DNA from 3 places in the Selenomonas sp. oral taxon 920 genome. Region 3 is predicted to be linked to each of the others. Evidence: riboswitches for the same ligand, from Rfam matches in the RefSeq annotation. Region 3 holds a riboswitch; each other region holds the start of a gene.

Evidence for each region. A riboswitch is a leader RNA that binds a small molecule or an ion and turns the genes downstream of it on or off. The one in region 3 is predicted to bind cobalamin.
Region 1: another riboswitch for cobalamin. It lies ahead of BCS37_RS12360 (TonB-dependent receptor); the one in region 3 lies ahead of nikB (nickel ABC transporter permease).
Region 2: another riboswitch for cobalamin. It lies ahead of BCS37_RS08030 (sirohydrochlorin cobaltochelatase); the one in region 3 lies ahead of nikB (nickel ABC transporter permease).

Annotation. Positions count from the first base shown of each region.
Region 1 covers NZ_CP017042.1:826,570-836,418, reverse strand. Annotated here, with positions in the region: gene BCS37_RS03880 (ATP-binding protein) at 1-388, opposite strand, end outside; gene BCS37_RS03875 (TonB-dependent receptor plug domain-containing protein) at 508-2,430, opposite strand; gene BCS37_RS03870 (radical SAM/SPASM domain-containing protein) at 2,550-3,575, opposite strand; gene BCS37_RS03865 (ABC transporter substrate-binding protein) at 3,587-4,552, opposite strand; gene BCS37_RS12360 (TonB-dependent receptor) at 4,542-5,003, opposite strand; cobalamin riboswitch at 5,172-5,364, opposite strand; gene msrB (peptide-methionine (R)-S-oxide reductase MsrB) at 5,456-6,586, opposite strand; gene BCS37_RS03850 (uracil-DNA glycosylase) at 6,616-7,311, opposite strand; gene folK (2-amino-4-hydroxy-6-hydroxymethyldihydropteridine diphosphokinase) at 7,313-8,278, opposite strand; gene folB (dihydroneopterin aldolase) at 8,272-8,646, opposite strand; gene folP (dihydropteroate synthase) at 8,648-9,490, opposite strand; gene folE (GTP cyclohydrolase I) at 9,465-9,849, opposite strand, start outside.
Region 2 covers NZ_CP017042.1:1,671,555-1,681,403, forward strand. Annotated here, with positions in the region: gene glyA (serine hydroxymethyltransferase) at 1-763, opposite strand, end outside; gene rpiB (ribose 5-phosphate isomerase B) at 775-1,227, opposite strand; gene BCS37_RS08005 (metal ABC transporter permease) at 1,314-2,156, opposite strand; gene BCS37_RS08010 (metal ABC transporter ATP-binding protein) at 2,147-2,965, opposite strand; gene BCS37_RS08015 (ABC transporter permease) at 2,980-3,717, opposite strand; gene BCS37_RS08020 (ABC transporter ATP-binding protein) at 3,717-4,604, opposite strand; gene BCS37_RS08025 (Gfo/Idh/MocA family protein) at 4,610-5,596, opposite strand; gene BCS37_RS08030 (sirohydrochlorin cobaltochelatase) at 5,753-6,784, opposite strand; cobalamin riboswitch at 6,901-7,089, opposite strand; gene BCS37_RS08035 (vWA domain-containing protein) at 7,158-7,892, opposite strand; gene sigH (RNA polymerase sporulation sigma factor SigH) at 8,203-9,015, opposite strand; gene pyrR (bifunctional pyr operon transcriptional regulator/uracil phosphoribosyltransferase PyrR) at 9,159-9,707, opposite strand; gene BCS37_RS08050 (RluA family pseudouridine synthase) at 9,720-9,849, opposite strand, start outside.
Region 3 covers NZ_CP017042.1:1,155,411-1,165,259, reverse strand. Annotated here, with positions in the region: gene purD (phosphoribosylamine--glycine ligase) at 1-64, shown strand, start outside; gene BCS37_RS12240 (secretion protein HlyD) at 93-218, shown strand; gene BCS37_RS05430 (MATE family efflux transporter) at 425-1,762, shown strand; partial or broken gene BCS37_RS12235 (secretion protein HlyD) at 1,759-1,909, opposite strand; cobalamin riboswitch at 2,078-2,277, shown strand; gene nikB (nickel ABC transporter permease) at 2,426-3,370, shown strand; gene nikC (nickel transporter permease) at 3,367-4,179, shown strand; gene BCS37_RS05415 (ABC transporter substrate-binding protein) at 4,191-5,753, shown strand; gene BCS37_RS05410 (ABC transporter ATP-binding protein) at 5,772-6,569, shown strand; gene BCS37_RS05405 (ABC transporter ATP-binding protein) at 6,550-7,380, shown strand; gene BCS37_RS05400 (DUF47 domain-containing protein) at 7,613-8,239, shown strand; gene BCS37_RS05395 (inorganic phosphate transporter) at 8,232-9,230, shown strand; gene BCS37_RS05390 (nucleoside kinase) at 9,302-9,849, shown strand, end outside.

The sequences.
Region 1 (9,849 bases), 330 kb from region 3:
GCTCGAACTCCTTGCGCCCGTGCTGAATCGCCGCCTCCATGTCGAGCGTTCCGACCACGCGGTCCTCCGTTGCGCTGACGGGCAGTTCCACGACACGCATCGGAATTTCCTCTGCCGTGAGCTCTTCTCCGAATCCCCGCCTTGCACGGCAGGCATCACAGTACAGATCCGGCAGCGACGGATCACAGTGACAGGCACAGCCGGTTACCGCCCGCAGATTCGGCAGGAGTGCTGCAGCAGCACGGACAGCAGTGGATTTCGCCGTCCCTTTCTCGCCCTTAATCAGCACACCGCCAAGCGACGGCATGACAACGCTGAGAAGGAGCGCCTTCTTCATCTCCTCCTGTCCAACAATAGCAGCAAAGGGGTATGTTACCCTCTTCTTCATTCCTATTTCCTTTCATGAGGAAGGAAGGTGCTATGGCAATCAGCTTGCCACAGCCCCTCCCTTGCTTCCTCTGCACAGTATTATAGGTGGCACTGATAAATTCAGCGATTCCTATATCGTTAGAAACTCTGCTCGACACCAATCATGAAGTTGCGTCCGGGTGCCGTCCACCACTCTCCGGGACTACCAAATTTTACATTCGAGTGCTCGGCATAGAACTGGTTGAAGATATTATTCGCCTTCAGATAGATCTTCGTTGCATCGGCAATCTGGTAGTTCATAGCAAGATCGACGACCCAGTAGTTATCGGTTGGGAATGCACCTCTCACGGGTCCCGACCGACCGATGATCCCGCGTGCAAGGAGAGACGAATCAAAATCGCGGTTGCGGTAGTCCACGCCGATATTCCACTGATCCTCGGGCAGGTAGCCATCTGCGTTAACGCCTCTCTGCTCCGTCTTGCCGACATGTGTCTGCGTGTATCCAATGCGGGCACGCCAATGGGAATCAACACGCTTGGTCAGCTGCAGCGACCAGCCGTGTGCGTCCTCATCGCCGACATTGATATTTTGATATGTCATAGGATGGTAGCCGATCCGATTCTTTGAATGACGCTTGAAATAACTTGCCGTGAGGCTCAGGCCCTTGCCAAAATCCCGGGCTATGCCAATCTCCCTCGTATTGCCGGACTCCGGTTTGAGATTTGTATTCCCATAGATCGGTGCATAGAGCTGATTTGGTGTCGGTGTGATAAAATACTCGCTATAGGAAACATAAGCATGCGTCACCGGATCAATGTCGTAGCCAAGGCTGACGCTCGGGCTGTTGTGGCTCCCAAATGCAGAATTACTGTCATGGCGGATGCCTGCCGTGAGTTTCAGCGTCGGAAGAATACTCCACTGATCCTGCAAATAGAAGGATCGGTTGATAAGCGTACGATCATCAATACTCACAATGCTGCCGTTCTTGATCGTCGTATCATCCTTTGTGAATTCAAAGCCCGCTGTCAACAGATGATCGCCGAGCTTCTTGTCAAATTGGTCGCTGAATTTCCATGTCCAAACACTGAAATCATAAAGGGAGCCTGCAGGGTTAAATATACTATGAGTAAATATGTCATAATCATATTTACTGCGAGAAATACTCATCTGATTCTTGGTTGTATCATCGATCTGCACGTTCCAGATCAAATCGCCATCCAAATAATCATAGTTTCCGCGATTGACATTGAGCCCCTGCTGCTTTTCATAGAGTGCCTGATAGTGATCCGAGTCTTTGTAGGAGCGGAAGTTAAGAGCAAGATAGGACGCTTTGCTCAAGTCCTTGCCGAGATGAAGATTAAACGAATCGGCATCCAGACGGGACGGTACCGTATTGCCGTGTCCGTCCTTGAAATCGCCGCTCTTATCCTTCTGGTATTTCACGCGCCAATCCCAGCCGTTTTCACCGCCGGCGTTCGCGATGCTGTACTGCTGACGTCCGTAGCTGCCGTAGCCGATGCCGAGCGTCGTCTTCATCCCCTGTGCTTTCTTCGTTATGATATTGATGACACCGCCCTTTGCATCCGAGCCGTAGAGGGTCGATGCCGAGCCGTGCAATACCTCGATGCGCTCGATGCCGCCGAGATCCTTCATCGCAGATGCCAAGGAGGCAGAAAAGCCCCCCGCATAGTTCTGCCTCACACCGTCAATCAGAAGAACCACATCCTCTGACCCGTTGATATAAAATTTACTGCTGTTATTATATCCCGCCGGCGCATACTGATTGACGGTAACGCCCGGTACATCGCGCAGTGCCTGTGTGAGATCCGTATAATGACGTCGCTCGATGTCCTTGCCCGTAATCACCGTTACATTCGCGTCCGTCTTCAGTTCCTTATTGGGTGTACGCGTTGCTGTAACGACGGTTTCGTTCAGCATATGTTCACTTGTAGACGAATCCGCATCTGCGGCAAAGGTGTGCCCTCCTCCCGTAGATACAAGTCCAAAAGCAAGTGCTGCTGTCACATTCATGACAATCTTTTTTGAAATGTAGTTTGTCATTTTATTTTTCCTCCTAAAATTCGGATACAACAACATCTATTCATCAACTGCCAAGATGGGGGCATCATCCGACAGAAAAAATCCCCGTAAGCAAATGTGCTCCATTGATCGGTACTTCCTCAAACGCCTGCCGCCATCATCGCAGATCGCTTCAGTGCACATTCGGCATTGGACAGGGCAGAATGTTCCTGCCCCGCCCAACGTGCATAGCACGCGCCGCCGCATCCTGCAAAGTCCGCACACACCCTGCAAAACGCCATGGCATCCTGCATCTCATGTGCTACCTCCACCTGCCGCCGAACGTCGATCCCGTGCTCCACATCGCCGAGCAGAAAGCGCGCATCACCGACATAGGAGGAGCACGCAAAGATGCGCCCCGCAGCGTCAATGTGCACCCCTGCCCCGCTCATCGCATGACAATGTGAGAATCCGTCGCCCGTGCGCTGCGAAAGACACGTCGCCTGCTCCTCCTGCGCAATCGCGATACGATATCCGTGCAGCCGTCCAAGGTGTTCGTTTCGCGCAAAGACCTCTGCGATCGCCTGTGTCATCTCCTCCTCGCGTGCGGGGCGGACAGCAGTGCCGCTCCCCTGTCCGCGCAGGAGGTCAAAGCCCACGCGGCGCACATTGCCGAGATAGTATGCCATCTCTATGATGCCTGAGAGTTCCCCAACATTTTCCGCTGTAACAACACAGGTCAGACCGATCTCAATGCCGCGCTGTGCGAGGCACTGAATCCCGGCGACAACATCCGACGACGTTCCCCTGCCGTCAGGATAACAGCGGAGCATATCGTGAACAGTAGGTCTGCCGTCGAGGCTGACGCCAATGCCGATGTCCGCACCGTGCAGGAAATCTGCTGTCTCCTCGGTCATCAGAGTCCCGTTGGTCTGCAGATCCATGCGTACCCGTATGTGATTGGTGCGAACGTAGTCCGCGATCTGCCGCAGGAGTGGCAGGGCGAGCAGAGGCTCTCCACCCGAGAACTGAAGGATAAAGGGAGCTCCCCCCGTCGCTGCGAGATCGATCGCACGCCGCGCTGTCTCCCATGTCATCATGCTCCGGTCTTGACCGGATGCATAGCAGTAGCGGCACGCAAGATTGCAGTCTCCCGTGAGACTCAGCACCAACATCCGCAGCGGCATCACAGTCTCCTTTACTTCACATCTGCAAAGCGCTCGGGGTAGACCGCACGTGCGAGTTCATAGACGCACTCAATCGCGTTCTGCCCCGCGCTGTAACGATAGGTATCGGGCACGGTGTAGAAATGATTCTCCCGCACCGCCTTGACATGCATGAACAGAGGATCATTGCGGAGCTTTTGGCGAAAGTCCTCCGTCTTTTCCCCCTCCGCACTCCATGTCGGCAGGAGGAATACATCCGGATCGAGCGCAACAATCTGCTCCATCGAGACGGGCGTATCCGCCGTCAGTCCGACGAGCGCGGCGCCGTTGCGCAGAGACGCATGGCGGCACATATCGTCAAAGAGGCCGTCCTTCTGCCCGAATACGCCGCTGAACGCAAAAGCCACAATGATCGGCCGCTCCGCCTCAGGGATGTCCCCGACGCGGCGCTCGACATCGGCGAGACGGGCACGCTTTTCAGCAATTAGTGCAGCGGCGTTCTCCTCCTGCCCAGTCAGCCTGCCGATCTCCTCGATGCGGGTAAAAACTCCCTCGATGCGCTTCGGTGTCCGTGAAGCATAGACCGTCAGCCCGAGGTCGCGCAGACTCTCCACCTCCTCCTTTGATACGCCGTCCGTTGTGAGGACGAGGTCGGGATGCAGTGCGAGCACGCGCTCGGGGCTCTTGTCCTTGAGTTTGACCGAGACCGCCTTTGCCTCCTCGGTCATGGCGGATAGTCCGGGGTCATCCGAATACGAGGTAAGTGCAGCAATCTGCTCGGGCGGCGCAATGGCAAGAAGAATCTCATCCGTCGCAAGACCAAGCGAGACGACGCGCTGCGGCTTCTCGTGCAGGACAACCTCCATGCCCATATCATCCGTCCCTCGATAAAACACAGATTGCTCTGACGCATTCTTCCGCTCCCCCGCACAGCCGGCAATCATGCCGGCGAGAGAGAGAAGCAGAAGAAATGCACAGAGCTGCACATTAGAACGCATGCGTATAGGTCAGGCGGAAATTGCGCCCGAGGTCGAGATTGCCGTAGCGGTTGGAGTAGTTTTCACGGTTCAGCAGGTTGTAAATGCCGAGTGACACTACGTCATCTTTACCCGCCGTATAGATCACATTCATATTGAGCTGGAGCTTGTCCGGAATGTCCTGCTCCGCTTCGCCGTACGATGTACTCGTTGAGCCGATCTGCTGGTCGATTGCCTCGAATACGTTGCGATAGCCTGCCTTCTCGATTTCCTTCGCTGTGATGATCGTCGTCGTTGCAGGCGTATCGAGATCGCGCTTCTCACGTCGCTGTGCCGTTACAACGGTATCACTCAACGCGTGCGTCTCCGTTTGTTCCGTAGACGCCTGCTCCGCAGCGTACGCCGTCCCGACAAAGCTCGCTCCGGCAAATGCCGCAAGTACCGCCAGTGTCCACTTCTTCTCTTTTGTCATAATCCTGTATCACCTTTCTCTTTCGTGCTCTCCATGCACCATGTTCATATTTTGGAATACCTTAAGGCATAAGGGCAAGTAAAAAGCCCCTCCTGCTAAAGCAGAAAAGGGCTTAATTTACACACAATAGAACGGTCTGAATCTCCATCCCCATCACTCGCAGGTCAAACGGTGATTGTCGATTGGGCAGTTCTCCTGGCTCCAGTTCATCGCTCTTCTGCGTCTTCCCAGAAACATATCATCTCCAGTGACTGCTGAATGTTCAGCGTGCAGAATCACTCCCTGTTACAGTGGCGTGACCGCTCCGGCATATACCGGATTCTCTATTAAATCTTACGATACCCAATCCAATCTCTATGAATTTTTCACGTATCGTAAAGATAACATTGATTCAAAGCCATGTCAAGAAAAGAGTGAATAATTCTTTAATTATCCATTCTTTTCCTATGACACTATTTCTCCAACAGATAGAGATAGTCCCCATAGCCCTCGCGTTCCATATCCTCTTTCGGGATAAAGCGGAGGGAGGCACTGTTGATGCAGTAACGCAGTCCCCCTGCTGCAGCAGGACCATCGTTAAAGACGTGCCCAAGATGCGCGCCGCTGTTCGCCGCCGTAACCTCGGTACGCACCATGCCGTGCGAGCGATCCTCATGCTCGGCAATCAGAGCGCTGTCGATCGGGCGCGAGAACGCCGGCCAGCCGCATCCTGAATCATACTTATCTGCGGAGATGAAAAGCGGTTCACCCGTCGTGATATCACAGTAGATGCCTTCGCGGAATTCGTGATCGTACTCGTTGCGGAAGGGCGGCTCCGTCGCCTTCTCCTGCGTGACAGCGTACTGCATCCCCGTCAGGCGCGCCTTGAGTTCGGCATCCGATGGTTTTTCGTAAGTGCGTGTCACGTTTGACACCTCTGCACGTTCTGCCGCCTCGTACTTTTCACGCATTCTTGCAATGAGCGCAGGCGAGATATGGCAGTATCCATTCGGATTCTTCTCAAGGTATTTCTGATGATCCTCCTCCGCGCGATAGAAGTTCACAATCGGCCCCATCTCAACGGCGACCGTCTTGCCGATCCTCTTCTGCAGTGCATCGAGCGAGGCACGGATCACAGCCGCATCGGCACTCTCACTGCCGTCCGCATTCGGCACATAGTAGATTCCGGAGCGATACTGCCGTCCGATGTCATTGCCCTGCCGGTCCATCGCTGTCGGGTCGATAGAATCGTAAAAAGCCGTCAGTATCTCGTCGAGAGAAACAATCTGCGGATCGTAGACAATGTGCACCGTCTCTGCATGACCGCTCCCGCTGCATACCTCACGGTATGAGGGGTGCGATGTGCGGCCGTTCGCATAGCCGCTCTCTGCGGAAATAACTCCGTGGATCAGACTGACATAGAGTTCCGTCCCCCAGAAGCAGCCACCTGCAAGATAGATTTCCTTCTGTCCATGCACAGGGACATTCTGCTGTACGATTTCATGCGGCATCTCTGCCGAGGTCTCGGCAGGTGCGCCGCAGCCGCCGAGACAAGCAAGCAGTCCGAGTACACAGATATTGCGCAGTGATATCATTATTTTCATATAGTTCTCCTTAGAATGCGTTTTAAAAGCTACGCCTCAATCTCACTTGCCGGCGGCAGCTGCCACTCGATTGGTTTCTCGCCTGCCGCCGTGAGAAAATCGTTGACGCGTGAGAACGGGCGGCTGCCGAAGAAGCCGCGATGTGCCGAGAGCGGGCTCGGATGCGGCGACTCGATGATGAGATGGCGCGGATTCGTGATAAGGCTGCGCTTGCGCCGTGCGGGGCTTCCCCAAAGGATAAAGGCGAGCGGACGCTCGCGTGCGCCGAGCAGCCGAATGATATGATCTGTGAACCGCTCCCAGCCGTGTCCCTGATGAGACGCTGCCGCATGAGCACGAACGGTCAGCACTGTGTTGAGGAGCAGCACGCCCTGCTTCGCCCAAGGAATAAGACAGCCGTGCGCAGGCGGTATGATCCCGAGATCATCCTGCATCTCCTTGTAGATATTGAGCAGTGACGGCGGCGGGTCGATGCCGACCTGCACGGAGAACGAGAGCCCATGGGCCTGTCCGTCGCCGTGGTACGGATCCTGTCCGAGGATGACAACCTTCGTATCCGCAAAGCTCGTATAGTGCATCGCGTTGAAGATTGCGAACATATCGGGGTAGATGCGCTTCGTTCGATACTCTTCGATGAGAAAGGCGCGCAGTTCCCGATAATACGGCTGTGCCATCTCATCCGCAAGCAGTTCCTGCCAATCGTTCTTGAAAATTTCCTTTGCCATACTAAACTCTCTCGTAGATTTCAAAGATACAGTCTTCTCCGCGCCGACGCTCTGTCAAAGTAAAGCCATCGAGCGCCGGCAGAAATACATCCGCCGCATAGGTGCCCGTGAGACGCGTTATGTAGGCTCGTCGGACATATGGCAGAAACAGACGATAGCATGCCGCGCCGCCGATGGTGAAGATCGTACGCAGCGCATCCTGCGTCAGCACGCCGAGCAGCGCCCACATCTGCGTAAGATCACGCACGATATGAAATCCTTCGGCATGCGCCAATGTCCGCGAGAGTACAATATTCTCCCGCCCTGCAAGCGGTTGCTGTGCGGACAGGCTCTCCATTGTGCGCCGCCCCATAATGACAATCCCGCCCATCGTCGTCCGACGAAAATGTGCCATATCCTCGGCACAGTATGTGAGCAAACCGCCGTTTCGCCCAATGCCGCCTCCTTCATCACAGGCAGCGATGAGTTCGAGCGGATACGGCGCGGAGAGTTCGGGCGCACGTGCAATGCCGTCCCGATCTGCTTCAGCGAGCCACTGCACAATACGCTTCCCTTGTACGAGTAAATCAGGCGCAATCTCCGCAAGCGGCACGAGCACAAAGGCACGCGCTGTGAGATAAGGATGCGGCAGTGTCAGCGCCTTATCCGAAAGCACCACATCCTCAACATACAGAATATCGAGGTCAATCGTCCGTGCCCCCCAGTGTTCATGGCGCACGCGGCCGAGATCGTGCTCGATCCGCTGCAGCACCCTGAGCAGTTCATGCGGCGTTCCGTCAAACGAAATGCACGCCGCCGCATTGAGAAACGACGGCTGATCGGTCTTTCCCCACGGCGGTGTTTCATAAAAACATGACACCTGCTCCACGCACAGATTGGGACATGCCGCCATCCGCCGCAGTGCCGCACGCATCGTCTCTCCACGATCGCCGAGATTCGCCCCGAGCCCGATGTATGCCGTCAACATTCGGTATTTTTCCTGCGGCGCAGGATCGTCACGCCGACATCCGAGAATATGCCGTTAATCGGTGCAGCGGGCTTATGCACCGTAACACATACCCAAAGCAGCAGATCGAAGCCTCGCAGGAGATCATCCGCAATCTTCTCGGCGAGTGCTTCAATCAGTCGCTTTGGCGCACCTTCGATGATATCCCGTACGCTCTCGCAGACTGCGGCATAGTTCACCGTTGCCGCAAGATCGTCACTCTCCCCTGCTGCGTGCAGATCAAGTCCAAGCTCCACATCCACCTCAAACGGCTGCGGCACTTTCTGCTCATGGGGGAGCACACCGTGGGCAGCCATAAACCGCATCCCGCGCAAAAAGATTCGATCCATACTATGCCCCCAGTATTGCGTCCGTCATGCGGCACATGCGCGCAATCGGCTTCACATCATGCACGCGCACAATGGCGGCGCCACGCTCGATACCGAGAACGCACGCCGCCCCCGTCGCCTCCATGCGCTCTTCCACGGGAAGCCCCAGTGCTGCTCCGATAAAGCTCTTGCGGCTCGCCCCGAGAAGAACAGGATACTCCACGCCGTCATACGAGACGAGTTCATCCATGCGCCGCAGGACATGCATATTCTGCTCCGCCGTCTTGCCGAAACCAATGCCGGGGTCGAGGATAATTTTCTCACGCGAAAGCCCTGCCGCATCGGCAAGCGCAAAGGAGCGTTCAAAGAACACACGCATCTTCCCGAGGATATCCTCTTGATATTCCGTTCCATTTTGGTTATGCATAACGACAACAGGTACATTCGCCTCCGCAGCGACGCGTGCCATTGCGCCCGTCTCCTCTGCGTATTGGAGCCCCCAGATATCATTCAGCATATGCGCGCCTGCAGAGAGCGCTGCGCGTGCCGTCTCCGCCTTGAACGTATCCACGGAAACAGGTACGGGACACTCCGCCAGCACGGTTTCGAGGAACGGCATAAGACGCTCCATCTCCTCCGCCGCGCCCATCGGCACAAAGCCGGGGCGGCTCGACTCCGCACCGAGGTCGATGATATCCGCTCCGTCTTGTACCATCTCCTCCATATGGCGGAGTGCCGTGTCGCGCGTATTCCATTTCCCGCCGTCCGAGAACGAGTCCGGCGTCACGTTCAGAATCCCCATGACAAGCGTCCGTCCGCCAAGCGTCAGCTCCTTCCCGTCACGGAAGCGGTATATTCTCTCCACTGCCCCATTCTCCTAACATCTGCCATGCCTGTAATTCCATCGTTTTATCTGCGCAGAAAATGCCCCGGCACGCGGAGGTGGTCGTCCGCGTGCCGTGTGCACGTGCACCGCGCATTGTCATGCAGAGCTGCCGCGCATCGACAATGACGAGTACCCCTTCCGCTCCGAGCCCATGCTCGATCTCACGCGCGATGTCCGCCGTCAGCCGCTCCTGCAGTTGAGGGCGGCGCGCCACGCGTTCGACGAGCCGCGTGAATACGCCAAAGCCCGCCACGCGTCCTGCGTGTGGGCGATAGACAATATGTGCCGTTCCAAAGAATGGGAGCAGATGGTGTTCACAAATAGAGTGAAATGAAATG
Region 2 (9,849 bases), 520 kb from region 3:
ACACCGCCTTGTTGATCTTCGCGCCGAGCTCCTCATCACGTCCGAGGATGATGCCGCCGCGCGGCCCACGCAGGGTCTTGTGCGTGGTCGAGGTGACGACATCCGCATACGGCACAGGGCTCGGATGCTGTCTCGCAGCGACAAGTCCAGCGATATGCGCCATATCGACCATAAAGATCGCACCGACCGCCTTTGCGGTCGCCCCGATGCGCTCAAAGTCAATCGTGCGGGAATATGCCGAAGCACCCGCAATGATCATCTTCGGCCTGTGTTCCTTTGCGAGCGCCTCCAATGCATCGTAGTCAATGCGCTCCGTCTCCTTGTCCACACCGTAGGGAATGACCTTGTAATACGTACCGGAGATGTTGACGGGACTGCCGTGCGTCAGATGCCCGCCGTCCGTCAGATTCATGCCTAGGATCGTATCGCCCGGCTGCAGCAGTGCAAAGAACACCGCCATATTCGCCTGCGCACCCGAATGCGGCTGAACATTTGCCCAGTTTGCAGCAAAGAGCTCCTTCGCACGGTCAATCGCGAGCTGTTCCGCCACGTCAACGTATTCACAGCCGCCGTAGTAGCGCTTGCCGGGATAGCCCTCCGCATACTTGTTCGTGAGGACGCTGCCCTGCGCCTCCATGACCGCGCGGCTGACGATGTTCTCCGAGGCGATAAGTTCCAGCTTCGTACGCTGGCGATTGAGCTCCTCCTCAACCGCCTTGCATACCTGCGGGTCCACCTTGCTCAGGGAATCCATAATGCTCATAAAAACTCTCCTTAATTCGTTTTCTTATCCTGCAGTGCCATGATCTTCTCGACGCGGCGCGCATGCCGCCCTCCCTCAAACTCTGTGCGGATCCACGCGCGCACGATCTCGCCCGCAGGACCAAAGCCCGTCACGCGTCCGCCCATAGCGAGCACATTGGCATCGTTGTGCTTGCGCGACATGATCGCCGAATAGACATCCGTGCAGAGCGCAGCGCGGATGCCGTCAATCTTGTTCGCCGCAATCGAGATGCCGAGCCCCGTACCGCAGAGGACAATGCCGCGATCCGCCTTGCCTGAGACAACATCGGCGCAGACCTTCTCCGCAATATCTGGATAGTCGACCGCCTCCTTGCCGAATGTGCCGACATCCGTCACATGGATATCACCGAATTCGTGAAGCACCATCTTGACCTCTTCTTTGAGATCCACAGCTCCGTGATCACTGCCAATCGTAATATTCATGAAAATGCCCTCCTTCTCACATGTCACAATATTTGCTGTCATTTTAACATAAAACAATGAAAAATAACAGGGCATCACCCAGGATATCAGCGTTGAAAGTGCGGACGAAGGGCAAGCGACAGGAAGAACATCACGGCAGCCGCCGCAACAATCGCCGCCCCTGCTGCGATCCCAAGATAGTACGCCGAAAACAGCCCGACGAGCCCCGAGACAAATGCAATCATGACAGACACGAGATGATATTCCTTGACACTGCGCGCGATGTTGCGCGCGCCAGCCCCCGGCAGCACGAGCAGGGCATTGATGATGAGGATGCCGACCCATTGGATGCTGACGGCGACGACAACGGCGAGCAGGGCGGCGAAGAGCGATTCGATGCCAAAGACGCAGATACCGCGACTGCGCGCAAGCGACGGATTCACCGAGAGCAGCAGCAGCCGATTGAAGAGCATAACCCAGCCGAGGAAAACGAGAGCGTCAACTGCGAGAAGTCCCGCAAGATCAGCGGGCGTAATGCTCAGGATATCGCCGATGAGGAGCGGGGAGAACTTCGAGAAGCCTCCGCCGTGACTCATCATCATGAGCCCGACTGCAATTGCCGTCGAGGAGAACACCCCGATGACCGTATCCGCTGATGCCGCCGTTCGATGTTTGATGTAGGTGATGAGGAGTGCGAACAGCACGGAGAAGAGGATGAGTGACGTAAGCGGCGCAAATATCCCGACGAGTGCGCCCACAGCAATGCCGGTGAACGCCCCGTGCCCGAGCGAGTCCGAGAAGAACGCCATGCGGCTTGAAACTACCATCGTACTGAGCAGCCCGAAGAGCGGGGTCATGAGGAGAATCGCCAGGAGTGCGTTCTTCATGAACGTGTACTCCATCCACGCAAACGGCAGGAGCGTATCGAGGACGCTGTAGATCAGTTCCATACTGTGCCCTCCTCTCCCTCGCCTGCCGCACGCATCTCCAGATGTCGGAGATCAGGCAGGATGCCAAATATCCGCTCCATCTGAGGAGCCGCAAAGACCTCGCACGGCGTTCCCGCAGCCGCGATTCCGTGCTCCATCAGAACGACCTTGTCCGCATGGCGTGCGACCATGCCGAGATCGTGTGAGATCAGTAGGATTGCGAGATCCTCCTGTGCGCGCAGCTCTCCGACAATGTCATAAAAGAGCGTGAGCCCGCTCTGATCGACACCCGATACCGGCTCGTCGAGGAGCAGGAGGTTCGGCATCGGATCCAGTGCAAGCGCGAGCAGAACGCGCTGCAGTTCCCCGCCCGAGAGCGCGCCGAGACGGCGGCCAATCAAGTGCTCTGCGCGTACGCGCGCAAGATTTTTCATGATGCGCGGGCGCAGGGAACGCGTTGGAAAGAGCCAGACAGGGCGTGCCGTGAGGCATGCCATAAAGAGATCCATGACTGTCGTCGGCGCACTCAGATCGAGGCGCAGATACTGCGGCACATAGCCAATGACGGGACGTATGCGCCGATCATCCGCATCGACGAAGCGCAGACTGCCCGTATGCGGCACTTCACCGAGGATGGCACGCAGGAGCGTACTCTTGCCCGCGCCGTTTGCCCCGATGATGGCGGTCAGCTCCCCGCAGTGAACATGCAGGCTGACATGCGAAAAGACTTCGAACGTCCCAAAGGAGACGCCGAAGTCCTCGATTTTAGTGCAGCAGAAATGTGCACAGCCCTCCGCTGCACCTCTGTGATGAAAAATATGCCTGAGCATAATGATCCTTTGTTCTAATCCGTCAGCCGACGGAACTTCCACGTTCCCGCTGCGATGCCGAGCACCGCATAGCCAACAACGACAACAAGTGAGAGCATGGAGAACTCCCCTGTTCCCCCGATGCTGCGCAGGAGATGGCTCGTATGCGTGAGCGGCAGCACTTCCACAATCCAACGCACGACATCCGGCAGTGCCGCTGTCGCGAAGAACGTCCCGCAGAGAAACGACATCGGCAGGAGCACATAGAGGTTGACCTGGCTCATCTCTTCGTAGGTGGAGATATACATCGCCGCGAGGAATCCAATCTCCGCGAAGATCATGCAGTTCAGCGCAAGCACGAGGAGAAACAGCGGCGTAATCATAAAATGTGCGCCGAACAGATAGCTCAGCACCACGATGATCGCCGATGAAATCAGCCCCCGCACGACGGCCCCTGCCACTTTGCCGACAACAAATGCGTCGGGGCGAATCGGCGCAATCAGGTACTCCTCAAGACTCTTGTGATAAACGCGTTCCGCATGCACGGAGATGATGCTGTTAAAGCTGATGTTCATTGAGTTCATCGCGAGAAGTCCCGGCACGAGAAAGTCCAGATACGAGCCCGTGCCCACATCGATACTGCGTCCGAGCCCCCAGCCAAACGCGATGAGAAACATGAGCGGCGAGACCATGCGGCTCAGAATGTATTTCGTCAGACGGCGGCGCAGAACGATCCAATCACGCCAGAACACCGTCCAGATATCCCGCAGCATCAAAGTCCCTCCTTTCGTCCCGTCAGCTCGATGAATACATCCTCGAGATTCGTCGGGCGCAGGAGAACGCGCTGCATCTGCTCCTCAAGCATACGCGCATGAACACGCGCTTCCTCACGTGTGTGGAAAAACTGATAGGCGCGGCCGCCCTCCTCATCCCACTCCACAGCATATGACCCCAAATTCTCACAGAACGCACGCGGTGTCTGCACATCGACAAGCACACCCTTATTGATGATGGACACGCGGTCACAGAGTGCCTCTGCCTCCTCGATGTAGTGCGTCGTCAGAAGCACGGTCACACCGCCCCTAGCGATCTCGCGCACGAGATCCCAGATATGACGGCGAATCTGAGGGTCAAGCGCCACCGTCGGCTCATCCAAAAAGAGCACCTGCGGACGGTGGATCAGTGCGCGTGCGATGAGCAGCCGACGCTTCATCCCGCCGGAGAGGCGGCGCACATTGTCGTTGCGCACCTCGGTCAGCTCCATCTCTGCAAGCAGTTCCTCTATCCGCGCCGTGCGCTCCGCGTGTCCCATGTGATGCAGACGCGCGTGCAGCTCCATATTCTCCCAACAGGTGAGCTCCTGATCGAAATTCACATGCTGCGGCACCACACCGATCCGCTCCTTGACAACACGCGGATCACGGCGGATGTCCGCACCGCCGATACGGATCACGCCGCTCGTCGGCTGCGTCTGCATCGTGAGCATACGGATGATCGTCGTCTTCCCTGCACCGTTCGGACCGAGCAGTCCAAACACCTCACCGTGACGGACGGAGAGGGAGATCCCTGCAACTGCCGTTTTCCACGTCTTTTCCTTTGCCGCATTCGTATGCGGAAATTTCTTGACGAGATCCTCCATCTCAATCATCATCGGTTCCATCAATCTCAATCCGCCCGAAACTGGATGCCCGCCACCAAACGCGCCTTCTCCATCACCGCCATCACCGTCCGCGAGGTTCGGAGCCCCTCCTCCACACGCAGATAGTCCTTGCGTTCAAAGATCTCCCGTATTGCCTCGAACTCGTGCACCATACGATGTTCATACTTGTTCAGCGCATACGTCTTCGGCTCCTTGCCGCGCAGTCCGACTGTAAAGGATGTGAGTTCGTTCGGTGTACCGTCCGCACGAATCCACCCCGACTCCCCCTGAATCAGGAAGAAGGACGGGCTCGAACTGTCCTTTGCCGCCGCCGCCGTTGCAACAAAGCCATCATAGCGCAGCGTCAGCACTCCCGAGGTATCAATCCCGTTGAAGCCGATATTCGCGGTGTAGGAGGCGGACTGCGGACGCCCGAAGAGCGCGACGATGAGCGCAAGGTTGTAGACATTCAGGTCATAAAGTGCCCCGCCCGAAAGCACAGGATCAAACGCCGGCGCCACGTCGCGCGCGAGATAGCGCTCGTAGCGGCTCGAGTACTGCGAGAAATTTGCCTGCACGAGGCGAATGAGTCCGAGCTGCGGGAGCGCGGACAAGATCCCGAGATAGTTTGGCAGGAAGAGCGGTGTCACTGCCTCGAACAGATAGCACCCTGCTGCACGCGCACGCGCGATCAGCTCCTCCGCCTCTGCGAGCGTCGAGGTAAAGGGTTTTTCCACGATGACGTGCCAGCCCGCCTCAATCGCCGCACGTGCATACGAGAAATGCGCGCTGTTCACAATGCCGAGGTAGACAACGTCCGCCTCATGTGCCGCAAGCATTGCCTCGTAGTCCGTCACCGTCTGCGGGACACCGAACTCACGCGCCAATGCCTCCGCTTTCTCCCGACTGTGCGGGCGCGCACAGATTGTTTTCACCTCGACATTTCCCACCTGACGCAGGGCAATGAGTGCCTCCCGCGCAATCATTCCCGTACCGACAATCGCTATCTTCATCGATCAGTTCTCCTTGTTATGCGGAATCCGCTGTCTCCACACGGCAAACATCGTACTCTATTATAACAGGGTACGCATACAAAGAAAAGGGGCTGCTGCGGAAGTGAAACACTTCCGCAGCAACCCCTTCACCGCAGTCTGCGTAAAACGCCGATCTTACTTCATGATTTTGAGATGATCTGCGTCTGCATCCTTGTTCCCCTGCAGAGCATCCCACGCATCATTCGCGCGCTCTACAAATGCAGCCCGAATATTCTTGTTCTCGCCGAGACCGTGCAGATAGGTATTCACCTTAAAGCCCTTGCTCTCAAGAATACTCTTGTGCGAATCCGAATCTTTGCCCGCCATATCGTTGTGTGCATGATCGCCCGCAACCATCATAATCGGCATGAGCGTTACTGTCTTGACATTCGCATTGTTGAGCTTCGGAACGACATCCTCGAGACTCGGCCACCCCTCAACCGTGTAGACGTAGACATTCTTATATCCGAGCGCATCGAGCTTCGCCTGAATCACGGAATAGTAAGCATTGGAAACGTGCGGTGTGCCGTGTGCCATGAGGAGGAGAGCCTCATCCTTGCCAAGCTTCGGGAACTGGCTGGAGACGGCCTTGATGAACTCCGCAACGTCATCCGACTGCTCTTCCTGCCCCTGCCAGTACATAAGCGATGTCCCGCAGGTCATCGTCTTGAACTGTTCTTTATACTCATTGAACACGGCCTTGACATAGGAGTACTCCATGCCCGGGATGACATCAAGCGAGACGAGAGCCACACGCGAGTAGCCGTCTGCCTTGAGTTGTGTCAGCGCCTCCTCGGGGGTCGGATACTTCTTTCCCTCATTCTTTTCGATACGGTCGATGATAATGTGGGAGGTGAATGCCGTCACAACCTTCACACCCGGATGGGCCGCCTGAATGTCACGCACGGTTGCCTCAATCGTCTTTTCACGCGTCTCCTTGAACGTCGTGCCGAAGCTCGCCACGACGATGGCATCCTTGTTCGTGTAGTTCCGCATCTGCGGATTATCATACTTCAGGACACCGATCTCAGACGCCTCCATGAGTGCCGGTGTTGCCGTCTTCACCTCGGGGTTCAGCTCATACGCGGCCTCCGCAGGGCTGTAGGAAAAGCCCAGAACAGCTGAGCAGGCAAGGGATGCGACCAGCATTTTCTTCCAATTCTTCATCCGAATTCCTCCCAAAAAATATAAATTAAAGGCTTTCCTGCAAGAGCAAGAAAGCCTCGTGAAATCATCTCCACGAATCCCCTTCCTGTCACTCGCAGGTATGTGCCTACGGCACACGGTGGATTGTCAGACAGGCAGTTCTCCTGGCTCGGTTCATCACTCCCCTGCGCCTTCCCGGAAGGTCTGTCTTCCAGTGGCTTCCTTGCAGGTTCGCTCCCCTCACAGTGGCGGGACCGCGCCGGCTCCCCCGGCTTCTCTATTAAGCATGTGCCATACAGCACTGCACCTGTCTCCCGTTCATTCAGTTATGCAACAATATGTCACAGCTATTAGAATACATCGTTATGTGTAAATTGTCAATCGGTGCACCGACTTATTTTGACGTGTCCTCTTCCACACGGGAACGCCAACGCCCCTTCTCTGCCGTCGAGGGCTCTGCTGTCTCTTCGACAAATGCGGAAACGGCATCATAGTTCGCGCGGACACCGGACTCCGTGTTCCGATAGGTCACGGCATTCGCCTTTTTCACGCCGATCGCATCCGCCTCCTCCACCGCGTCGATGTTCGCACCGAGGTAGACAAAGTCCCAGCCCGCCTTTTCCTGCTTGTCCGAAATCAGCTGTTTGACCTTCGGCTTAGTGAACTCCGTGCTCGCGTTCTCCATTCCATCCGTGATGATGACGAAGATCACCTTTGTTCCCTCGCGCTCCGAGACGCCCCTCTGCTCCATTCGCAGGATCGTCGCCCCCACGGCATCGAGCAGTGCCGTCGTACCGCCTACCTCGTACTCCTTCGCCATCAGTGGTTTTACGAAATGAATATCCTTGCGCTCGTAGAGCATATCCACCTCATCGTTAAAGAGAACCGTCGTCACACGCACGGGAACGGCGAGTGCTTTCTGTTTCTCGATCATGGCATTAAAGCCGCCAATCGTGTCGGACTCCAGCCCCGACATCGATCCACTCTTATCGAGGATCAGCACAAGCTCGATGCGCTCCGGCTTCTCGGCAGACAGCGGCATCTCCTTTGCCGTCTCCGCCGCGCCGACTGCTGCAAATGCCATGCACAGCAGACAGGCAAGGACAGCAGAATAAATTTTCTTCCACATAGTATGCGACCTCCTTTGCAGTTAGAACATTGAAACAACTTTCTCTGTCCACATCTTATCAGGTTCAAAAGATTATTTCAATCAGGCAAAGGTTAGATGCCAAAACGATATATTGCTGTCTTTGTTTACCTCACCTATTTCAAAAGCATCCACTTTTTCTTTAGTGTTTTCGCAAGTCCTCTGCCAAAGCAAAAATCATCGTACGCTTAAACTTTTCTCCACCGAAAACAAAAAATCCATACGCCGAATGTGACGTACGGATTCTCCTCGATGTGAAATTCCAAGCCGTATTTTCTCCCGTCGTATTTCCCTATTCCTCCTCCGACGTACGTGTTCCACGATTGATTGTTGTAAGTCCGCGGTAAACGGTACCGATATCGAGATCGTCGCCGCGCGACTCCATGTATTTCTCCAGTTTGCGCTTCACACGCTGAAGTGCATTGTCGATGGATTTCACCTGACGGTGCAGATCGACGGCGATCTCCTGATAGGATTTGCCGTCGAGATAGCTCATGAGTACGCGCCATTCAAGGTCGCTCAGGATCTCCTCCATTTTCTGTTCGATGTCAATGAATTCCTCGTGGCTGATCACAAGCTCCTCGGGATCGCTGATGCGTGCGCCCGAGAGCACATCGAGCAGCGTACGGTCGGAGTCCTCGTCATAGATGGGCTTGTTCAGTGATACATAGGAGTTCAGAGGAATGTGCTTCTGCCGCGTCGCCGTCTTGATCGCCGTGATAATCTGGCGCGTAACACAGAGCTCGGCAAACGCACGGAAGGACGATAATTTATCCTCGCGGTAGTCGCGAATCGCCTTGAAGAAGCCGATCATGCCCTCCTGTACGATGTCCTCACGATCTGCACCAATCAGGAAATAGGAACGCGCTTTGGAGCGCACGAAATTACGGTACTTGTTGATGAGATAGTCGAGCGCCTCATCGCCCTCGGCAGTGCGGATGTACGCAAGCAGTTCCTCATCACTGCAGCCGTCATAGATGCTGTTTTCTGCGGCAGTGTCCTCAAGCTCCTCGTCCTCAGCATCGAGTTCGACAGGCTCCAGGTCATCCGGAACCGCCTGCTCCTCATCCAACATGGACTTTTGCTTATCGCCGTAAAAAATCATACGATTGCTCCGTCACTTTCAAAGGATCCTTCCTAATCAGCACTCATGCAAATGATCCGGTACCAATATTATACCTCGATTACAGATTTTCCGTCAAGATACAAAAAGAGAGCCGCCCTGCACACGGCTCTCTCCATATGGTGTCACAGGCGCTCGCGAATGACAACCTTTTCTTCTTCATCCGTATCCCGAAGCATCACGGACACATCCTCCAGTGCGGCGGTCGGGACGTTCTTGCCGACGTAGTCCGCGCGGATGGGCAGTTCCCTGTGCCCGCGGTCGATGAGTACAGCAAGCTGAATCGTGCGCGGACGCCCGATGTCGAGCAGTGCATTCATAGCCGCGCGGATCGTTCGTCCCGTATAGAGTACATCGTCCACGAGAATGACCGTCTTGCCCGTGATATCCAGCGGCATCTCCGTAGGATGCACGATGGGCTGATAGGACAGTTCGTTGAGATCATCGCGGTAGAGCGTGATATCGAGCACGCCGCGCGGCAGCTCACGCTGTTCGATGCGCGCGATCTCGGCGGCAATGCGTGCGGCAATGGGAACACCGCGCGTACGGATTCCAACGAGCACGAGATTTTCCGTTCCTTTGTTCTTCTCTACAATCTCATGTGAGATTCGCATAAGTGCACGCCGAATGCCGTCGTCATCCATGAGCACTGCCTTTTCCCTGAACTGTGTCATATCATCATCTCCTTACTGGTGCAGCACTCGCAGAATCTCCTCCATATCTGCGGGGAGCGGTGCTGTGAACTCCATCTCCGCCCGCGTGCGCGGATGCGTGAGACGAAGAGTCAGCGAGTGCAGCGCCTGTCCCGAAATCGCA
Region 3 (9,849 bases):
AATATCCTTTAAGGATGCCTATTATCGTAAGGACATTGCACATCGTGCATTAAGGAATCGCTGATAAAATGAAGTCTGTCAGATTGGTGTAGATTTTTTGTTCGATCAAGGAGACAAACCGGACGCATAGCCGAAGCTATGTGGAGGATTTGTCGACGAAGAGAGGGCGAAAAAGATGCGCCAAGATGACATGGCTGAATTTATCAGTGCTTCCTTAAATCGCTAGTAAAAAAGTTGGGGTCGCCGTTATCTTTCGGTGCCCCTTATTTTTATGCAAAATTTATCAGCCCTTCCTAGGGCGGCACTGATAAATTCTGCACCACCATCTTAGCGCATCTTTTCGCCCTGTCTGTGTTGACAAGTATTATCATTCTGTGATAGTTTTGTTGAATTGGAATATGGGGATAAACAGGGAGATGGTAGCGTGCTGACATCCTATGACAAAAATTATCTGAGAATAGGCCTTCCTGCCGCACTGGAAGGTGTCCTGATGATCTTTCTGAGCAATGCGGACATCATTATGGTTGGCAGTCTGGGAACGGGTGCCATTGCTGCCGTCAGCATCTTTTCACAGCCACGTATGATGCTCCTGACGGTTGCACGTTCAGTCGCGTCGGCCGTCACCATACTGATTGCGGAGCGATTTGGCCGCGATCAGCACGACGCCTATGGTGATATTCTCAAAAAAACAATCGTTCTTGTTTTTGTTGTCCTTGGACTCGCACATATCGGATTCTTCATCTATCTCGATGCAATTCTCCTGTGGATGGGTGCACAGCAAGACTATCTCTCCGATGCGATGATCTACGGGCTCTGGACGCTGCCCGCTGTCTTCATCACCTCCGTGACGACGCTCATGCAGGCGGTCATGTTTGGACGCGGGGAGTCCATGCGTGTTCTCTCGATCAACATACAGGGGAACGTCGTCAACGTCATCCTCAATGCTCTCCTGATCTTTGGACTTGGGCCATTCCCACAGCTCGGCGTTCTTGGTGCTGCGCTTGGAACAATCGGCGGAACACTTTGGTCAACCTATCTCACCCTGCGCGTACTCTATGCATGGGGGATCTTTGCACAGGGAAATTATCGTCTGACGCGCACCTATCTGCGTGAATTCCTCAGCGTATTCGGCGGTATCTTCAGTGAGCAGGGATTTGAACGCATCGGCATGGTCGTCTACACCCGCATGGTCGCGGAACTGGGGACGATTCCGTATGCCATCCATGCAATAGCAATGAACTTCTGTGATTTCTATTACAGCTTCTGCAATGGGATGGGAAAAGCAAGCACGGTTCTCGCCGGACACAACCGAGACAGCCATAAGCAGAATGAATGGCGCCGCTATCTCTGGACGGGGATGCGCTGGAGTTTGATTTTCTCCGTCATTGTATTCCTCATAACCTTCTTACTGCGCGAGGAAATCTTTGCCGTCTATGCGCGTGATGCAGCTCTCCTACCTCTTGGCAGCCTGATTATCGCATACGTCGCAGCGGTCAGTTTTCCAGAGGCGTACCAGATGGTCTGTGCCGGTATTCTGCGCGCAAGCGGAAAGACATCACAGGTAGCAGCCTATTCCTTTATCAGTATAACGGTACTGCGGCCGATTATCACCTATATTTTCCTCTATGAGTGCAATATGGGACTTGAGGGTGCATGGCTTTCACTAGCACTCGATCAGAGTATACGCGCCATCTGTGCAGCCATACTCCTGCGTAAGGTATATCATGAAAGAAATTCCACGCATGCATTGAATCTATGTTAAGGAAGCACTGATAAATTCAGCCGCGCCATCTTGGCGCATCTTTTTTGCCCGCACTGTGTCGACAAATCCTCCACATAGCCCTTGCTATGCGTCCGGTTTGTCTCCTTGTTCGGACGAAAAAATCTACGCCAATCTGACGGACTTCATTTTATCAGCGATTCCTTAAGAAAGAATCAAGATGAAATACAAGGGACTTTTTGACTATCCCAATACAATAATCTGAAATAAATGGCTTGACAAGCATATCTAATATGGATATACTACGTTTGAACTTATGTTGAAAACCAAATAAATGACGTTGCGAGTGTCGACGGATGAATATTGCTTTGTGCGCATTCCGTTGAGCGATGAGAGGAAAATGGGTGAAATTCCCATGCTGTCCCGCAGCCGTAAATAGGGAGTGTTCTTCCACAGGCGCAGAGCCTGTGCCTGTAAAGTCACTGGGATAATCCTGGGAAGGCGGAAGAATGCAGCGATCTATGAGCCGGAAAGCCTGCTCGCAATAAGATTCATTGATGGACTCACGAGAGATGGGAAGATGGATGTGCGATTTACAGCACTAGGGAGTGCCGTAAGATCGTTGTTTTTTGTGTGCATTCTTCCGCCTGTCTTAAAAGAGACAGGCGGTTTTATTTTCTACACGACAACAAAGGAGTTGGGGAGTTGAGTGCAAAAGCGATCCTGATGCGTCTGGGGCAGATGATCATTACCCTGCTGGGGGTCAGTTTTCTGACGTTCAGTCTGACATTCATTGCGCCGGGCGATCCTGTGGATGCGATTCTCGAAACCGGCGATACGATTGTATCACAAGAGACCATCGAGCGTACACGTCACGAGTTGGGGCTGGATCGACCGTTCCACGAACAGTATCTCAGTTGGCTGAACGGTGTGGTACACGGGGATATGGGGCGTTCCTACTCGGCAAAAATTCCGGTACAGGATAAACTCTTGCAGAATCTGCCGGGAACACTGTTGCTTGCGGGGACAGCGGTGGTGATGATGCTCTCGATCTCCATTCCGGCAGGAGTTATCTCAGCACTCTATCGTAATCGGTGGCCGGATCAAGTCATACGATTCTTCACCTTTCTCGGTGTCTCCATGCCGAGCTTCTGGGTGGGCCTTATTCTGCTCTATGTATTCGGTCTGAAGCTTGGACTTTTCCCGATTGCAGGCGGCGAGGTCAGCCTTGATCGTATGATTCTCCCTGCCTTTACACTTGCCATCCTGCTGTCATCGAAGTATACGCGTCAGGTGCGTACGGCGGTGCTTGAGGAGCTCGGGCAGGACTACGTCACGGGTCTCAAGGCACGCGGCATGTCGATGACACGCATCCTCATTCGTCACGTTCTGCCGAATGCCTTCCTGCCGCTCATCACACTGCTTGGGCTTTCCATTGGCTGGCTGCTCGGCGGGGTTGCCGTCATTGAGATTGTCTTTTCGTGGCCGGGCATCGGACGCGTTGCGGTGCGTGCGATCGAAGCACGCGACTATCCGCTCCTCCAGGGCTTTGTCCTCTGGATTGCAACACTCTATATGTTTGTGAACCTCATTGTTGATATATCCTATGCGTACCTTGATCCGAGACTCAGGAAGGGGGCGAAAGCATGACGCGGGATCAACTGCTGTTTCGTATCTATACAGGCATCATCCTGCTGATTGTGCTTGTCGCCATCTGTGCACCGCTGATCTCGTCATACGATCCATATGAGTCGCAGATTCAGAATTCTCTCCTGCCGCCATCCGCTGAGCATTACTTTGGCACAGATAAGCTCGGGCGCGATATCTTTACGCGTATTCTCTACGGTGCACGCATCTCGATTACGATGGCGCTCACAGTTGTCATCATCTCGTCAGGACTTGGCACATTGATCGGTGTGATCTCTGCCTATGTGGGCGGTAAGGTGGACAATGCCATCATGCGTCTGACCGACGTGTTCCTTGCATTTCCGGGCATCGTGCTTGCCATTGCGATTGCCGGCGTGCTCGGCGGGAGTGCAGTCAACGCAGTGCTCGCCGTTGTTATTGTAGGCTGGACAAAGTATGCACGTCTTGCACGCAGTATGACGTTGAAGGTTAAGCAGCAGGATTTCCTAGCTGCTGCAATTACAAATGGTACACGACCGCTTGCGATGATTCGTCGGCATATCCTGCCGAATATCATACCGATTATCATTGTGACCGCCGCACTCGACATCGGCGCACTCATGATGGAGCTTGCGGGGCTCTCCTTCCTCGGATTTGGCGCACAGCCGCCGACACCGGAGTGGGGGCTCATGCTGAATGAGGGGCGTCAGCTGATCCAGACGGCACCCTGGCTTATGATCTTCCCCGGACTGGCGATCGTATTCGTCGTCGCGGTATTTAATCTTTGGGGAGATAGTCTGCGGGATATTATGGACCCGCGCAAGGCAAATTAAAGGAGGAACATATGGGAAAGAAAAAACGATGGCTGACAGCACTGCTGACAGGCTGCATGGCAGCTGCACTGCTGACGGGCTGCGGCGGCGGTCAGTCTGCAGGGGACAAGACGACGCTGAAGGTTGGCGTAACGAACTTTGCAGACTCGCTCGAACCGACGGAAAATGCCTTCGGATGGGTCGTCATGCGCTACGGCATGGGCGAAACACTAACTCAGTTTGATGAGAAAATGAATATCCAACCGTGGCTTGCTGAGAGCTGGGAAATCAGCGATGATAAGCTGACGTGGACATTTAAGATTCGTGATGTCAAATTCTCGAACGGGCGCCCACTTACGGCAGAGGCGGTCAAGGCATCACTTGAGCGTGCGTTTGCAAAGAATACACGCGCAGCAACATTCTTCACGTATACAAATATGACTGCAGACGGGCAGATACTCAAGATTACAACGGATAAACCTGCACCGAGCATGCTCGGCTACCTTGCAGATCCGCTTTTTCTCATTGTCGATGTTGAGAGTGAGAAGGAGCGCAACTTCGCAACGCAGGGTCCCATCTGCACAGGTCCCTACGTCTGCGAATCCTTCGTGAAGGAAAAGGCCGTCATGAAGAAGAACCCGAACTATTGGGGCGGCGAAGTGCCGTATGAGACGGTCGAGATCCCGTCGATCGACGATCCGAACACGCGCGCAATGGCACTCCAGTCGGGAGAAGTCGATATGGCGGTCAACATCGCCGCAGGTGATCTTGGCCTCTTTAATGATACGTCGAAGTTCCATGTAGATCGTATCGCATCGCTGCGTACGGTTCTCGCACGCATTAATCAGAAGGGGATTCTCGGCGATCCGAAGGTACGCGCTGCGTTTATCTCAATGACAGATCGTAAGTCGTACAATGAGGTCATCCTGAAGGGAACCTTCATCCCGGGCAAGGCTCCTGTCCCGCCCTCTCTCGACTATGGCTTCGATCAGCTCACCGACCCGAATGCCTACAATGTCGATCGCGCGAATAAGCTCCTCGACGAGGCAGGCTGGAAGGATACGGATGGTGATGGCATCCGTGACAAGGACGGCAAACCGCTTTCCGTTGACTTTATTATCTACAACAGCCGCGCAGAGCTGCCGATCTATGCAGAGGCAGTACAGGCAGATGCCAAGAAGGTCGGTATTGACGTAAAGGTAAAGTCTGTCGATTACAATTTGCTCGACAAAATTGGAATCAACGGAGAGTACGATCTTCTGATTTCCAATATTACCACGGCAAATACGGGTGATCCCGAGATCTACCTCAACTGGTACTGGCGCACGAACGTGAACGGCAACAACCCGCAAAACGGCTCCGGTTACAGCAACCCCGAATATGATGCACTCTGCGCACAGCTTGCCGTTGAGTTTGATCGTGCAAAACGCCGTCAGCTGATGATCGACATGCAGCAGATTCTGCTGAATGATGGAGCTGCATTGTTCCTCGGCTACCCCGAGACAAACATCGTCAGCTCGACCAAGATCACGGGTGCGATTATGCATCCTGCGGATTACTACTGGATCACGAGCAAGATCAAACCTGCGAAGTAATAAGGAGGAGAAGCCCGAATGTTGATTGAGGTGCGAGGGCTAAAAATCGCATACGAAGGCACAGAAATGGTGCACGGTGTGGACTTCACCCTCAAGGACGGGGAAGTGCTGACCATTGTCGGCGAAAGCGGCAGCGGGAAGACCACCGTCATTCGGGCGATGCTCGGCTGCCTGCCGCATGTCGGCAGAGTAACGGCGGGCGAGATCCTCTATGACGGGAAGGATATGACGAAGTGCAGCGCTGAGGAGTGGCGTCACGTAAGCGGAAAGACAGCTGCGATGATCTTCCAGGACAGCGGCAGCATGATGGATCCGATTCGTACCATCGGTGAGCAGTTTGTGGAGTATATTCAGACTCATGAGTCCATCGGTGCGAAGGAGGCAGCTGCGCAGGCACAGGATATGCTTGCACGTATGCATCTGTCCAATCCCGCGAATGTAATGAAGAGCTTTCCGTTTGAACTTTCAGGCGGCATGCGTCAGCGTGTTGGCGTTGCAATGGCGATGTTCTTCAAGCCGGCACTCCTGCTGGCTGACGAACCAACGTCTGCGTTGGACGTGACCACGCAGGCACAGGTCGTCAATGAGATGATGGACATCTGCCAGAAGGATGGCACATCCATTGTCCTTGTGACACACAACCTCGGTGTCGCAGCCTATATGTCGGATCAGATCATGGTCATGCAGAACGGCAATGTCATCGAGCATGGCACTGCCGAAGAAATTATTGAACACGCGCAGAAGGACTACACCAAGGAACTCCTGCGTGCCGTACCACAGATTGGAGGAAAGCGTTATGACGCAGTCGGAGCGTGAGATCATCCTGCGCATCGAGCATATTACCAAACGCTTCCCCCTTGAGGGCGGCAAAGTTCTTACGGCATGTAATGATGTGACATTTCCCGTATATCGTGGAGAAATCCTCGGCATTGTCGGTGAAAGCGGCTGTGGAAAAAGTACGCTTGTGCGCACACTGATGCAGCTTCATGCACCATCTGAGGGTCAAATCTTCTTCAGAGACAAGGAAATTACGGGGCTGAAGGGCGAGGATGCCCGCAATATGCGGCGCAATATCCAGATGGTCTTTCAGGATCCTACAACATCCTTCAATCCGAAGATGAAGATTAAGGACATCATCTGTGAACCGCTGCGGAACTTCGGACTCCTCAAAGGGAGCGCACATGACAAGGCAGCCGAGCTGCTGCGTCTTGTCGATCTTCCTGAGGACTTTGCCGAACGCTACCCCGCAAATATGAGCGGGGGACAGCGCCAGCGCGTTGGAATTGCGCGCGCACTGGCATTGGAGCCGGAGATTCTGGTCTGTGACGAGGCAACGAGTGCGCTTGATGTTTCTGTGCAGGAGACGATTGTTGAACTGCTTGTCCGTATTCAACGGGAACGAAATCTGACAATCCTGTTCATCTGTCATGACCTTGCACTCGTGTCGCGTTTATGCACGTGCGTTGTCGTCATGTACTTTGGAAAGGTTGTGGAGCAGCTGGATGGACAGGATCTTGCTCATGCAAAGCATCCCTACACCCAAAAACTCCTCTCGTCCGTATTTACACTCCTGCCGAAAGGGAAAGCTCCGCGCATTACCATCTCCGAGATAGACGTCCCTATGTAACGCATACAATACAAATATCAGATAGATAAATTATAGTAAGAGGGCAGCAACTCAATGCTGCTCTTTTGCTATATTGCTATTATGAATATTAGGTTGCATAAATATTGAATTACAGTGTCGACTGTTTTCAAATTTTTGTCTTGCTGTCAATCTGAAATAATGATATTATTAGTCTATAAGTTTTGTGTATACGCCTCCAACTTTTACATCTTCTTAGGGAGGATCTGGATATATGTTTAATTTCAAGCAGAAAGATGACGAATTCTTTGACCTATTCCTTGAGAGCGCGAAGTTCTTTCATACAGGCGCATTGGTTTTAGATGATGTTATGAAGGACTATACGACCACAGGAACAAAAGTGGAGGAAATCAATCGTATTGAACACGAAGCAGATGCTATCAATGACCGTATTATTGATAAATTAAACCTTACCTTTATCACCCCCATTGATCGAGAAGACATCTATGCCTTGGCAAATGACCTTGATGACGGAGTCGATCTCTTACAGGGAATACTGCAGCGCTACGAGATGTACCGCATGGGAAAGCCCATGGCAGGTGCAATCAATCTGACAAACCTCCTAATCTCTGCTACGGAAGAAGTTGTACGGGCCGTTTCTTATCTTGAAAACATCCGAAAAAACCAAGTACAGATACTGGATGCATCGCACAAAATCGAACGCTATGAAAGCGAAGGAGATCTCATCTATCGAAGTGAGGTTGCCTATCTTTTCGATAATGAAAAAGATCCCATCGAACTGATTCGATGGAAAGACGTGTTAGAACAGCTGGAAGATACGCTGGATCATTGTGAACTCATTGCGGATATGCTGCGGGGAGTGGTAATGAAATATGCCTGATTTCCAGCTTTTGATCTTTCTTGTTATACTGTTAGCCCTTATATTCGATTTCATTAACGGGTTCCACGATACGGCAAACGCGATTGCCACCTCGGTTTCGACCAGAGCCATTCACCCTCAACACGCAATTATCATGGCTGCCGTACTTAATTTTTTAGGTGCCATGTACAGTACCGGGGTTGCAAAGACCATTGGATCGGATATTGTCAAATCAGCCTCCCACGTAGATGAACACGTGCTGATTGCGGCACTCTTTGGCTCGATTATATGGAATATCATTACGTGGAGATTCGGTATGCCGTCCAGTAGTTCCCATGCACTTATCGGTGGTTTGATCGGTGCTGTGCTCATGTCTTCCTCTGGTATGGAGGGCTTAAATTTCTATGGAATTGGAAAAATCATTCTTTCCCTGATCCTCTCACCGCTTGTGGGCATGGCATTGGGATGTGTCATTATGTTGTTCTTATTCCGTTTCTTCGGTCGTTTCCGCCCCACATCCATCAACGGAAAATTCAAGAAGATGCAAATTCTAACAGCAGCAACGATGGCATTTTCACATGGTTCCAATGATGCACAAAAATCTATGGGTATTATGACACTCGCGTTGCTTGCCGGCGGATATATCGACGCATTCGAGGTTCCAACCTATGTCAAGGTACTCGCAGCGACTGCTATGGCCTGTGGAACGGCCGTAGGGGGCTGGCGTATCATCAAGACAATCGGTGGAAAAATATTCAAGCTTCAGCCGATTTCTGGATTTGCGGCAGATCTTAATTCCTCCATCATCATATTCGGTGCAACTCTCTTACATCTTCCCGTGAGTACAACACATGTGGTTTCTGGATCGATCATGGGCGTTGGTGCAGCAAAACGCATCAATGCTGTTCGCTGGGGGGTCGCCCAGCAAATGGTGGTTGCTTGGGTCATGACAATCCCTTGCACAGCTGTCATGGGAGCTATTACATATCAGGTTGTGATGCTCTTCATCTAAGATAAGTTTGAAAAATCCTGCTCGTAATTGGAGCAGGATTTTTATATAGAGAAGAAGGGAAGGGGTTTTCCATGGAAAAAAATTTGATTGAGATGGCTTCCGAAGCACAAGCATCATATCGAAGTCAAATTGTGGCTGCAAAAATCAATGGTGAAATACGGGATATTCAAACACCATACACGGATACGGATGAGATTGGTTTCATCGAATTGGACTCAGCAGTAGGATGGAGTATCTATCGCCGTTCTGTACTCTTCCTCTTGATCACAGCAGTAGATCAGCTGGAAAAGAATGCAGAGGTAACAGCAAAATTCACGGTAAATAAGGGCCTCTACTGCGAAATTAAGCGCCCCAACGGAGTAGTTAACGATCATTTCATACAGGAAGTAGATTCCAAAATGAGGGAGATGATCGCCGCTAATCTTCCCATTGTTAAACGGAGCATTCCACGCCAAGAGGCCATTGAACTCTTTCGAAAGCCAGGTCGTGAGGGAAAGGTAAATCTGATCTCTGCTTTGCAACAACCAGTCATCAGCATATATACATGTGAGGACTATGTTGATTATCTATACGGTCCTATGCTTCATGAGACAAAAGATCTCAGTCGATTTGAGTTAGA